3 regions of the Mesorhizobium sp. M0909 genome follow, and region 3 is predicted to be linked to each of the others. Evidence: predicted binding sites of a transcription regulator. Region 3 holds the regulator's gene; each other region holds the start of a gene.
What was found. Region 3 encodes LexA, which represses DNA repair genes until DNA is damaged. Its sites were predicted from a motif close to TGTTCNNNNTGTGTTCNG; they were not measured.

Region 1: a site for LexA is predicted at 1,592-1,609, ahead of uvrA (excinuclease ABC subunit UvrA). Genes of this name have one in related genera too.
Region 2: a site for LexA is predicted at 1,477-1,494, ahead of parE (DNA topoisomerase IV subunit B). Genes of this name have one in related genera too.

What each region holds. Positions count from the first base shown of each region.
Region 1 covers NZ_JAMYOA010000013.1:103,960-107,005, reverse strand. Annotated here, with positions in the region: gene NKH83_RS20480 (SRPBCC family protein) at 1-21, shown strand, start outside; gene NKH83_RS20475 (ATP-dependent Clp protease proteolytic subunit) at 47-652, shown strand; gene NKH83_RS20470 (hypothetical protein) at 758-1,054, shown strand; gene uvrA (excinuclease ABC subunit UvrA) at 1,759-3,046, shown strand, end outside.
Region 2 covers NZ_JAMYOA010000007.1:10,291-13,336, reverse strand. Annotated here, with positions in the region: gene parE (DNA topoisomerase IV subunit B) at 1-1,406, opposite strand, end outside; gene NKH83_RS12650 (GGDEF domain-containing protein) at 1,680-2,849, shown strand; gene gcvP (aminomethyl-transferring glycine dehydrogenase) at 2,921-3,046, opposite strand, start outside.
Region 3 covers NZ_JAMYOA010000012.1:5,126-8,171, forward strand. Annotated here, with positions in the region: gene NKH83_RS19025 (ComEC/Rec2 family competence protein) at 1-1,367, shown strand, start outside; gene lexA (transcriptional repressor LexA) at 1,361-2,095, opposite strand; gene kynU (kynureninase) at 2,537-3,046, shown strand, end outside.

The DNA.
Region 1 (3,046 bases), on a different contig from region 3:
CTCTTTATGCGCGCGGCCTGAACGACGACAGTCAAAGGAGATAACGATGAGCGGCCTTGCCAATTTGGTGCCGATGGTGATCGAGCAGTCGAGCCGCGGCGAACGTGCCTTCGACATATTTTCGCGGCTGCTGCGCGAGCGCATCGTCTTCATCAACGGGCCGATCGACGACGGCACCTCGGCGCTGGTCTGCGCCCAGCTTCTGTCGCTGGAATCCGACAATCCCGACAAGGAGGTCTCGCTCTACATCAACTCGCCGGGTGGCGTGGTGACCAGCGGTTTCGCCATCTACGATACGATGCAGTATATCAGCTGCCCGGTCTCCACCGTTTGTATGGGCTTCGCCGCCTCGATGGCCTCGTTTCTCCTGATGGCGGGCACGCCAGGGCGGCGTATCGCGCTACCCAACACCAGCATCGTGCTGCATCAGCCTCTCGGCGGTTTCCAGGGCCAAGCCTCCGATATCCAGCGCCATGCCGAGGGCATCCTTCGCACCAAGCGGCGCATGACCGATCTCTACGCCCACCATTGCGGCCGCACCTACGAAGAAGTGGAACGCACGCTCGACCGCGACTTTTTCATGACCGCCCAGGAGGCCAAGGATTGGGGACTCGTCGACCATGTTTTCGACACTCGCAAGCAGGCCGCATGAACGAGCCGGGCCGGCGGACGCAACCGAGGCGGTTGAGCGCCCGCAATTTCAGCGCCATCGATCTGGTCTTGCCGCCATCACGGCACTATGCACTATAGTGCGGCGATGACCGCCAGCCGTTCATCCAGCCTGTTGTGCCTTGCTATCGCTACTGTGGCCGGCACGAACATGCTGGTGGACATGGCATTTGCCCAAGATAATTCGACGTCTTCGCAAAAGGGCGCCCTGCCCGGCGTGACCAGCGACTATCGCATCGCCGAGCCAGGGCCGCAGCCTGAGCCCGACGACGCGGTTCCAAGCAGCGGCAACGGCACGTTCAAGATCGGCGATACCGACGTTCGGATTTCCGGCAGCATAACCATCGATGTCGCTACCGGCGGAATCAGGCCCCCCAGCCGGTAAGTTCGCCTGGTATGCCCGACAAATGTGCGCTTCAAACGAACAGCCCCGTCATTGCTTGTGCAATTGACGGGGCTTCTTGGATCTAAAATCCAAATCGCCGGGAGTGTACTGCCGGCTTTTTATTTCGGATGCTTCGCGGCGTTCAGCCGACGATCCGACTAGCAGTCTCTGATTGTTGTGGGGATCGGCAGGTCAACGTTGGCAGGTAGCGCAAACGCCTGGCCTAGCCACTTATACCTGCCGCGGCTCCAGCGACACGTGGAGCCTCAAGGAACTGTCCGGTGGAGTCATGCCTCTGCTCTCCTTCTGTTCGTTGCGACTGTCGTCGAAGCGCTCATCGCATAACCCGCGGCGTCTCGCAGGCTAGCCCCAGGCCGCGAGGCCATCGAAAGACGGCCGGCTTCGTTGACGTTTGGAGTCTGCCCCCGTGACAGATGGACGTCAACCTTGAATGGCCGATTACCGAAAAATGTGATCGCGAGACGCTTTGTGAACCCCGGGTGAACCCAGCCGCACGGGCAGCTTTTGTCAGGAGCGTGTTCGGCCTTTGTTCTTTCCGCTTGCCCGTTCGCGCGAAAGGCGGTTAAACGCTTTGGTCGAGAGTTGTGGCGTCTCTCGAAAAGGCGGCGAAATTACCTACATAGGGGATGGTCGGGAAAACCCGCCCATCCCACGAATTCCAGATTCTGAGGCGGCGACCGGCGATGGCCGACCATAAATATCTCTCCATTCGCGGGGCACGCGAACACAATCTGAAGAATGTCGATCTCGACCTGCCGCGTGACAGCCTGATCGTCATGACCGGGCTGTCGGGGTCAGGCAAGTCGTCGCTTGCCTTCGACACGATCTATGCCGAGGGCCAGCGCCGCTATGTCGAGAGCCTTTCGGCCTATGCACGACAATTCCTCGAAATGATGCAGAAGCCGGACGTCGACCAGATCGACGGCCTGTCGCCAGCCATCTCCATCGAGCAGAAGACTACCTCGAAGAACCCACGTTCGACTGTCGGCACCGTCACCGAGGTCTACGATTATATGCGGCTTTTGTTCGCCCGCGTCGGTGTACCCTATTCGCCGGCCACCGGCCTGCCGATCGAGAGCCAGACGGTCTCGCAGATGGTCGACCGGGTGCTTGCAGTCGAGGAAGGCACCCGGCTGTTCATCCTGGCGCCGATAGTGCGCGGCCGCAAAGGCGAGTACCGCAAGGAACTGCTGGAGCTGCAGAAGAAGGGTTTTCAGCGCGTCAAAGTCGATGGCGTCTTCTACGAGATCGCCGACGTGCCGGCGCTGGACAAGAAGTACAAGCACGACATCGACGTCGTCGTCGACCGCATCGTCGTGCGCGGCGATCTGGCGACACGGCTCGCCGATTCCATCGAGACCGCGCTGAAGCTTGCCGACGGACTGGCGGTAGCGGAATTTGCCGACAGGCCGCTCGACGCCAGCCAGACCGGCGAGGATTCGGTCAATAAATCGAAGAACGAGACGCATGAACGCATGCTGTTCTCGGAAAAGTTCGCCTGCCCGGTATCCGGCTTCACCATTCCCGAGATCGAGCCCAGGCTGTTCTCCTTCAACAATCCGTTCGGCGCCTGCCCGACCTGCGATGGGCTCGGCAGCCAACGCGCCATCGATGCCAGCCTGGTCGTGCCCGACGAGAATGTCTCGCTGCGCGCCGGCGCCGTCAGCCCTTGGGCGAAATCGACGTCGCCCTATTATGCGCAAACGCTGGAAGCGCTGGGCGTTGCCTACGGCTTCAAGCTTGGCGACAAGTTCAAGGATCTGAGCGAAGAGGCAAAGCAAGCCATCCTGCACGGCACCGGCGAGCGCGAAATCACCTTCCACTACGATGACGGCCTGCGCTCCTACAAGACGACCAAGACCTTCGAGGGCGTCATCCCCAACCTCGAGCGCCGCTGGAAGGAAACCGAATCCGCCTGGATGCGCGAGGAGATCGAGCGCTTCATGTCGGCCACGCCGTGCCCGGCCTGCC
Region 2 (3,046 bases), on a different contig from region 3:
TCGACGATAAAGAGCTCGGCGCCGGCGGCGGCATTCTGCGTGCAGTCGGCGAGCTTGCCGGGCAGGCGCAGTTTGCGCACTGCGCTCTTGCGCGACACTTCCTTTTCCTGGCGGCGGCGCACCCGTTCGTCGGCGCGCGCGATCACCCATTCGAGCAGTTTCGAGGCCTCCTGCGGATTGTCCGCCAGCCAGTGGTCGAACGGGTCGCGGATGGCGCTTTCGACGATGCGGATCGCCTCGATCGTCGCCAGCCTGTCCTTGGTCTGGCCGACGAATTCCGGTTCGCGGATGAACACCGACAGCATGCCCGCCGCCGAGATCATCACATCCTCGGAAGTGACGATCGAGGCGCGCTTGTTGCCGACCAGATCGGCGTAGGCGCGCAAGCCGCGCGTCAGGACGTTGCGGAAGCCGGCCTCATGCGTGCCGCCCTCCGCGGTCGGGATGGTATTGCAATAGGAATTGATAAAACCGTCGCCGCCGAACCAGGTCACGGCCCATTCGAGCGAACCGTGACCGCCCTGCTTCTCGCTCTTGCCGGCGAACATTTCACGGGTGACCTGGAATTCGTCGCCGAGCGAGGCTTTCAGATAATCCTTGAGGCCGCCCGGAAAATGGAATTCGGCCTTGGCCGGCGTCGTGTCCTTTTCCCTGATCAGCGAGGGATCGCAGGTCCAGCGGATTTCGACACCGCCGAACAGATAAGCCTTTGACCGCGCCATGCGGTAGAGCCGCGCCGGCTCGAACGCCGCGCCCTTGCCGAAAATCTGCTCGTCTGGATGGAAGCGAATCTTCGTGCCGCGCCGGTTGTGCACCTCGCCGAGCTGCTCAAGGCCGGTCACCGGAACGCCTCGTGAGAAGCGCTGGCGATAGAGCTTGCGCCCAATCGCGACCTCGACCTCGAGATGGTCGGACAGCGCGTTGACGACGGAAACGCCGACACCGTGCAGGCCGCCGGACGTCTCGTAAACCTTACTGTCGAACTTGCCGCCTGAATGCAGCGTCGTCATGATGAGTTCGAGCGCCGGCTTCTTGAATTTCGGGTGCGGATCGACCGGAATGCCGCGGCCGTTGTCGGTGACTGACAGGTATCCGTCGGCGGAAAGCTCGACATCGATGAAGGTCGCATGGCCGGCGACCGCCTCGTCCATCGAATTGTCGATGACCTCGGCAAACAGATGGTGCATCGCCTTGTCGTCGGTGCCGCCAATGTACATGCCCGGGCGGCGGCGCACCGGCTCCAGCCCCTCCAGCACCTCGATGTCGGCGGCACTGTAACTCTCGCTGGCGTCGCGGGGCGCCGGCCGCTTCGCCGCCTGCACCAGCGGATCGGCCGGGCGCGCGGCGGCGCGAGCAGGCTGAGGCTGCTTGTCCAATTTGGCGAAAAGATCGTTGTTGTCGTCCATGCCGGTCCTGGATTCCGATGCTGCGAATCACCACCCGATACTGCCACGCTTTTCGCGGGCAGGCGACGGAGGTTCCTGTTACGTTCGAGGATAGAGCCTCTTACTGCAAAACCATTCGACAGCCAAGCGGCGGAAATGGGGTCGAAGCTTGGAGCATCGACGTTTTGTAAACCCTGTCCGAAGGTTACGCCGGAAGATTGGCTAAAAAGCGGTATTTGCGGACTGTCGCTGACCTAGAATGCAGCGGAACGCTCAAGAGGCTGTCGCTTAAGCATGTTGGATTACAGTTCGCTCCTGCTCGCGGCGGCGCTGTCGGGCACGTGCCTCAGCATCACCATGTTTGCGATCTGGTTCAGCGCGCCACAGGCACGCTTTGTGCTGACGGTGGCGTGTGGCATTCTCGTGCTCGTCGCACATGTGGTGTTGTTCTGGCATTACACGAGGGATCCAAGCCTCTGGCTTTGCCAGATCGTGCTTGCGCCTCTCAGCCTCGGTTTCCTGATTATCTGCCTGTCGGCCATGCAATATCTCGGCATAGGCGATTACAGGCGCGCCATCTTGCCGACCTTGGTTGCGATGGCTGTTTGCGCGGGCGCGACGTATCTCGGGTTTGATGGTGTCGGCTTCATCGTCACCTACGCGACGGTAACGGCGCTGCTCTCGCTCATCGGGGCGATGTTCTGGATTGAGGGTGGTCACGATCGACGGATATTGCTGGTCGTCTCGTTCCTGAGCGGCGTCTGTGCGCTGTCGTTCGGACTTTGCGGCGCGGTCCTGCTGGTCAAGGGGCAATGGGTGCTGGGTGTTGCGCCCGACAATTGGGCCGAGCGGGTGAATTCCGTCGTAGCCGTCGCCTGCATGACCGGGCTCGGCGCATTGACGCTCTCCCTGCACCATTTGCAGGCGCAGATCGAATTGAAGGCCGAGACGATGACCGATCCATTGACCGGGCTGATGAACCGGCGGGCGTTGACGGCACTCTATGGCGAGCGGGTCTTCGGTCCGTTCATGTCCGTCGCCATGTTCGACCTCGACCATTTCAAGAGGACGAACGACGTTTTCGGTCATCCGGTCGGCGACCAGGTTCTGCGCCGCTTTGCCGCCGTCATCAGGAAATACGCCAGGACCGGCGTCGACGCGTTCCGGTTGGGCGGCGAGGAGTTCGTGCTCGTCATGTCGCGGATGACGGAAGAGAAGGCTTATGACATTGCGAGCAAGATCAGCGTCGCCTTCGGCACGGAAGTCGTGGCCACACAACTTGGTCCGTTGCGAAGCACAGTCAGCGGCGGCATCGGCTTTGGCGGAACAAACGGCACCGGTCTCGACGATGTGCTGGCCGAAGCCGACGCAGCACTCTATGCGGCAAAGCGCGCCGGGCGAAATCGCGTCGTCGTTCGGGACCGGGCGAGCAAGGCCGACGGGCCGGCCTTGCGTTCTGCCTGATTGGGGTTTCTAGCTTCTTGTTAGACCTATGATCTTGTCGGAAAACCGGATTCCACTTTCGGAATCATGATCTATTCCGCCGCACCCAGATATTCCGACAGCGGCGGGCAGGAGCAGACCAGGTTGCGGTCGCCGGCGACATTGTCGATGCGTGACACCGGCGGCCAGTACTTTGCTGCCGTATCGGCATCGCCGGC
Region 3 (3,046 bases):
ACTTCTCATCGCGACGGCCGGTCAAAAAATATGCCGCCGCCGCCGCGCTTTTTTCGATTGCGGCGTACCTCGTCTTTTCCGGCATTGTGGTGGCGGCCGAACGCAGCTTCATCATGCTGGCGGTGATGCTCATCGCCGTGCTGTTCGACCGGGCCGCGCTCACCATGCGCAATCTGGCGATCTCGGCCATCGCGGTCATCGTAGTGTCGCCGCACGAGGTGGTCGGTCCGAGCTTCCAGATGTCCTTCGCCGCGACGGCGGCCCTTGTCGGCGCCTATGCCGGCTGGTCCGATTACCGCACCGGCAGGGCCACCACGCCGCCGCCCCGGCGATCGCCGCTACGCTTGGCCACTCGAAAGGTCCTGCTGGGCATGGGCGGCCTGGCGATGACCTCGATCATTGCAGGGAGCGCCACGGCGCTTTTCGCCATATGGCATTTCCAGCGCGTAGCGCCGCTCAGCCTGTTCGCCAATCTGGCCATCATGCCTATCGTCTCACTGGTCGTCATGCCCTTTGCCGTGCTCAGCGCGCTGGCGATGCCGTTCGGCGCGGATGGGCCTTTCCTCTACGTGATGGGCAACGGGCTGACGGCGATGATCGCCCTGTCCGGGTGGATCTCCGAGCGCTCGCCGATCGATGCGGTCGGACTGATTTCGCTGAGATCTGTCCTTTTGGTGACGATCGCCCTCGTCATTGCCAGCATGGCGACGACCTGGTTGCGGCTCGCGGCAATTCCTTTTGCGCTCGCTGGCTTGCTAACGACAACGCAGACGCGCGTACCCGACGTATTGATCTCGGAGGACGCACGGCTGGTCGCGCTGCCGATCGGCAGCGGTGAGCTCGCGGTCAACCGGGCACGCCCGAATGAGTTCACCATCGACAACTGGAAACGCGCGCTCACATCAGAGGCTATCGTCGCGCCGGAAACACCTGGAAAGAACGATCCGCAATTCGACATTGCCGATCCGGCCGACCTACCGCCGGGCATGCCGTTCATTTGCACGGACGGTCTCTGCCTCGCCAGGCATCCATCCGGCGCGATCATTGCGCAAGCCAAGGACCGCGATACCGCACGGCCAGCCTGCGCCTTCGCCAGCTTGATCGTCATCGACGACGCCACCGCCCATAATCCCTGCTACTACGACCGGCTGGTCCTCGTCGTCACCAAACGGCAACTGGCGCGCGCGGGAAGTGCGGCCGTCTATTTCGATCCACAAGCGGCAACACGCGCCGAAATCCGCTTCGCCGTCGAAAAATCATACCGGCCCTGGCACGTGCAGCGGAAATTTTCACGCGCGGCGCGCGGCCTGCCGCCATACCGCAGGGCCGACAATCCAAAAGCCGGCACCAAGGGCGCAACTCAGTAGCGGCGGATCAGCCCAACGAGCTTGCCCTGCACCTTGACCCTGTCTGGTCCGAAGATGCGCGTCTCGTAGGCCGGATTGGCGGCCTCCAGGGCGATCGAGGCGCCCTTGCGGCGGAACCGCTTCAGCGTCGCTTCCTCCTCGTCGACCAAGGCCACCACGATCTCACCGGGGCTCGCCGTATCGGCGTTGCGGATGATCACCGTGTCGCCGTCGAAAATGCCAGCCTCGATCATCGAATCGCCTTTGACCTCGAGCGCATAATGCTCGCCGCCCATGATCATATCCGGCGGCACCGAAATCGAATGCGTCTGGTGCTGGATAGCATCGATCGGCACACCAGCGGCGATGCGGCCCATTACCGGGATCGAAACGGCGGCGACGACATCATCGTCATTGCCGGCTGCAGGGACGCGCGACGATGTCGGCTTGCCCTGCCGAGGGGCACCTTGCCCAAGACTGCCCTGGATGACACTCGGCGAGAACTTGCGTGCCGCATTGAGGCCGGGGGCGATCGAGTCAGGCAGGCGTAGTACCTCCAGCGCACGGGCCCGGTTGGGCAAACGGCGAATGAAGCCGCGCTCCTCCAGCGCCGTAATCAGTCGGTGGATTCCGGATTTGGAAGCCAGGTCGAGCGCTTCCTTCATCTCGTCGAAGGAAGGTGGGATACCGCTTTCCTTCAACCTTTCGTGGATGAACATAAGCAGTTCGTGTTGTTTGCGTGTCAGCATAGCGACCCCCAACAGAATCAGAAAACAAACCCAGAACAGACACTATCTGTTCCAGTTGTGTTCCGCAACTGTTTAAAGTTTAATGAATACGTTAAGGCTCGGGAAACAAACGACGTCCCCTACCGGCGTACCGTATTTTCGCCGCCGCGAGCCTCATCGCCTTGATTCTGCTTTCGTTTGCGCCCTTCTGGCGTCCCGGAAGGGCGCATTGGCATCGGCCGTCCGCCGGCAAAGGGCACGGAAGTGAACCCCTATCGAATGTGCGGTTTGGTCAATGCACCGTGAACGAAACGAACTCAAAGCGCCAACCTCGGGGTTAAGTCCCGGTTTCCACCGCCTGCTGCTTCTCGCCGGTGGAGCCTTGCTACGCGCTACCCGGTAATGGAAGAACAGTTGATGCGTGTCCGGCGTTGCGTTGGATTTTGGGGGAGCAGGCAAATCATGACGGGAATTCCCGATCTCGTGGCCGTAAAGGCGATGGATGCCGCGGATCCGCTGGGCGCGATACGTGACCGCTTTGTGCTGCCGCAAGGAGTGATCTATCTCGACGGCAATTCGCTAGGAGCTGCTTCACGTGCCGCTTTCGATGAACTGTACAAGGCCGCGACCGAAGAATGGTCGCATGATCTCATCCGCGCATGGAACACGGCCGGCTGGTTCAACATGCCGCTTGAACTTGGCGACCAGCTCGGGCGCCTGATCGGCGCCGCGGCCGGCCAGACGGTGGTCTGCGACACGACGTCGGTCAACATCTACAAGCTGTTGCACGCAGCCATGGCCATGCGACCGGAGCGGCAGGCCATCGTCGCCGAGGGCGATAGTTTTCCGACAGACCTCTACATGGCGGAGGGTGTGGTTTCGACGCGAAAAGATGCGCTGCTGCACCTCTCGGGGGTCGACGCGCCGACCATTGAGGAGCTGATCGACGAACGCACCGCCGTGGTGCTGGTC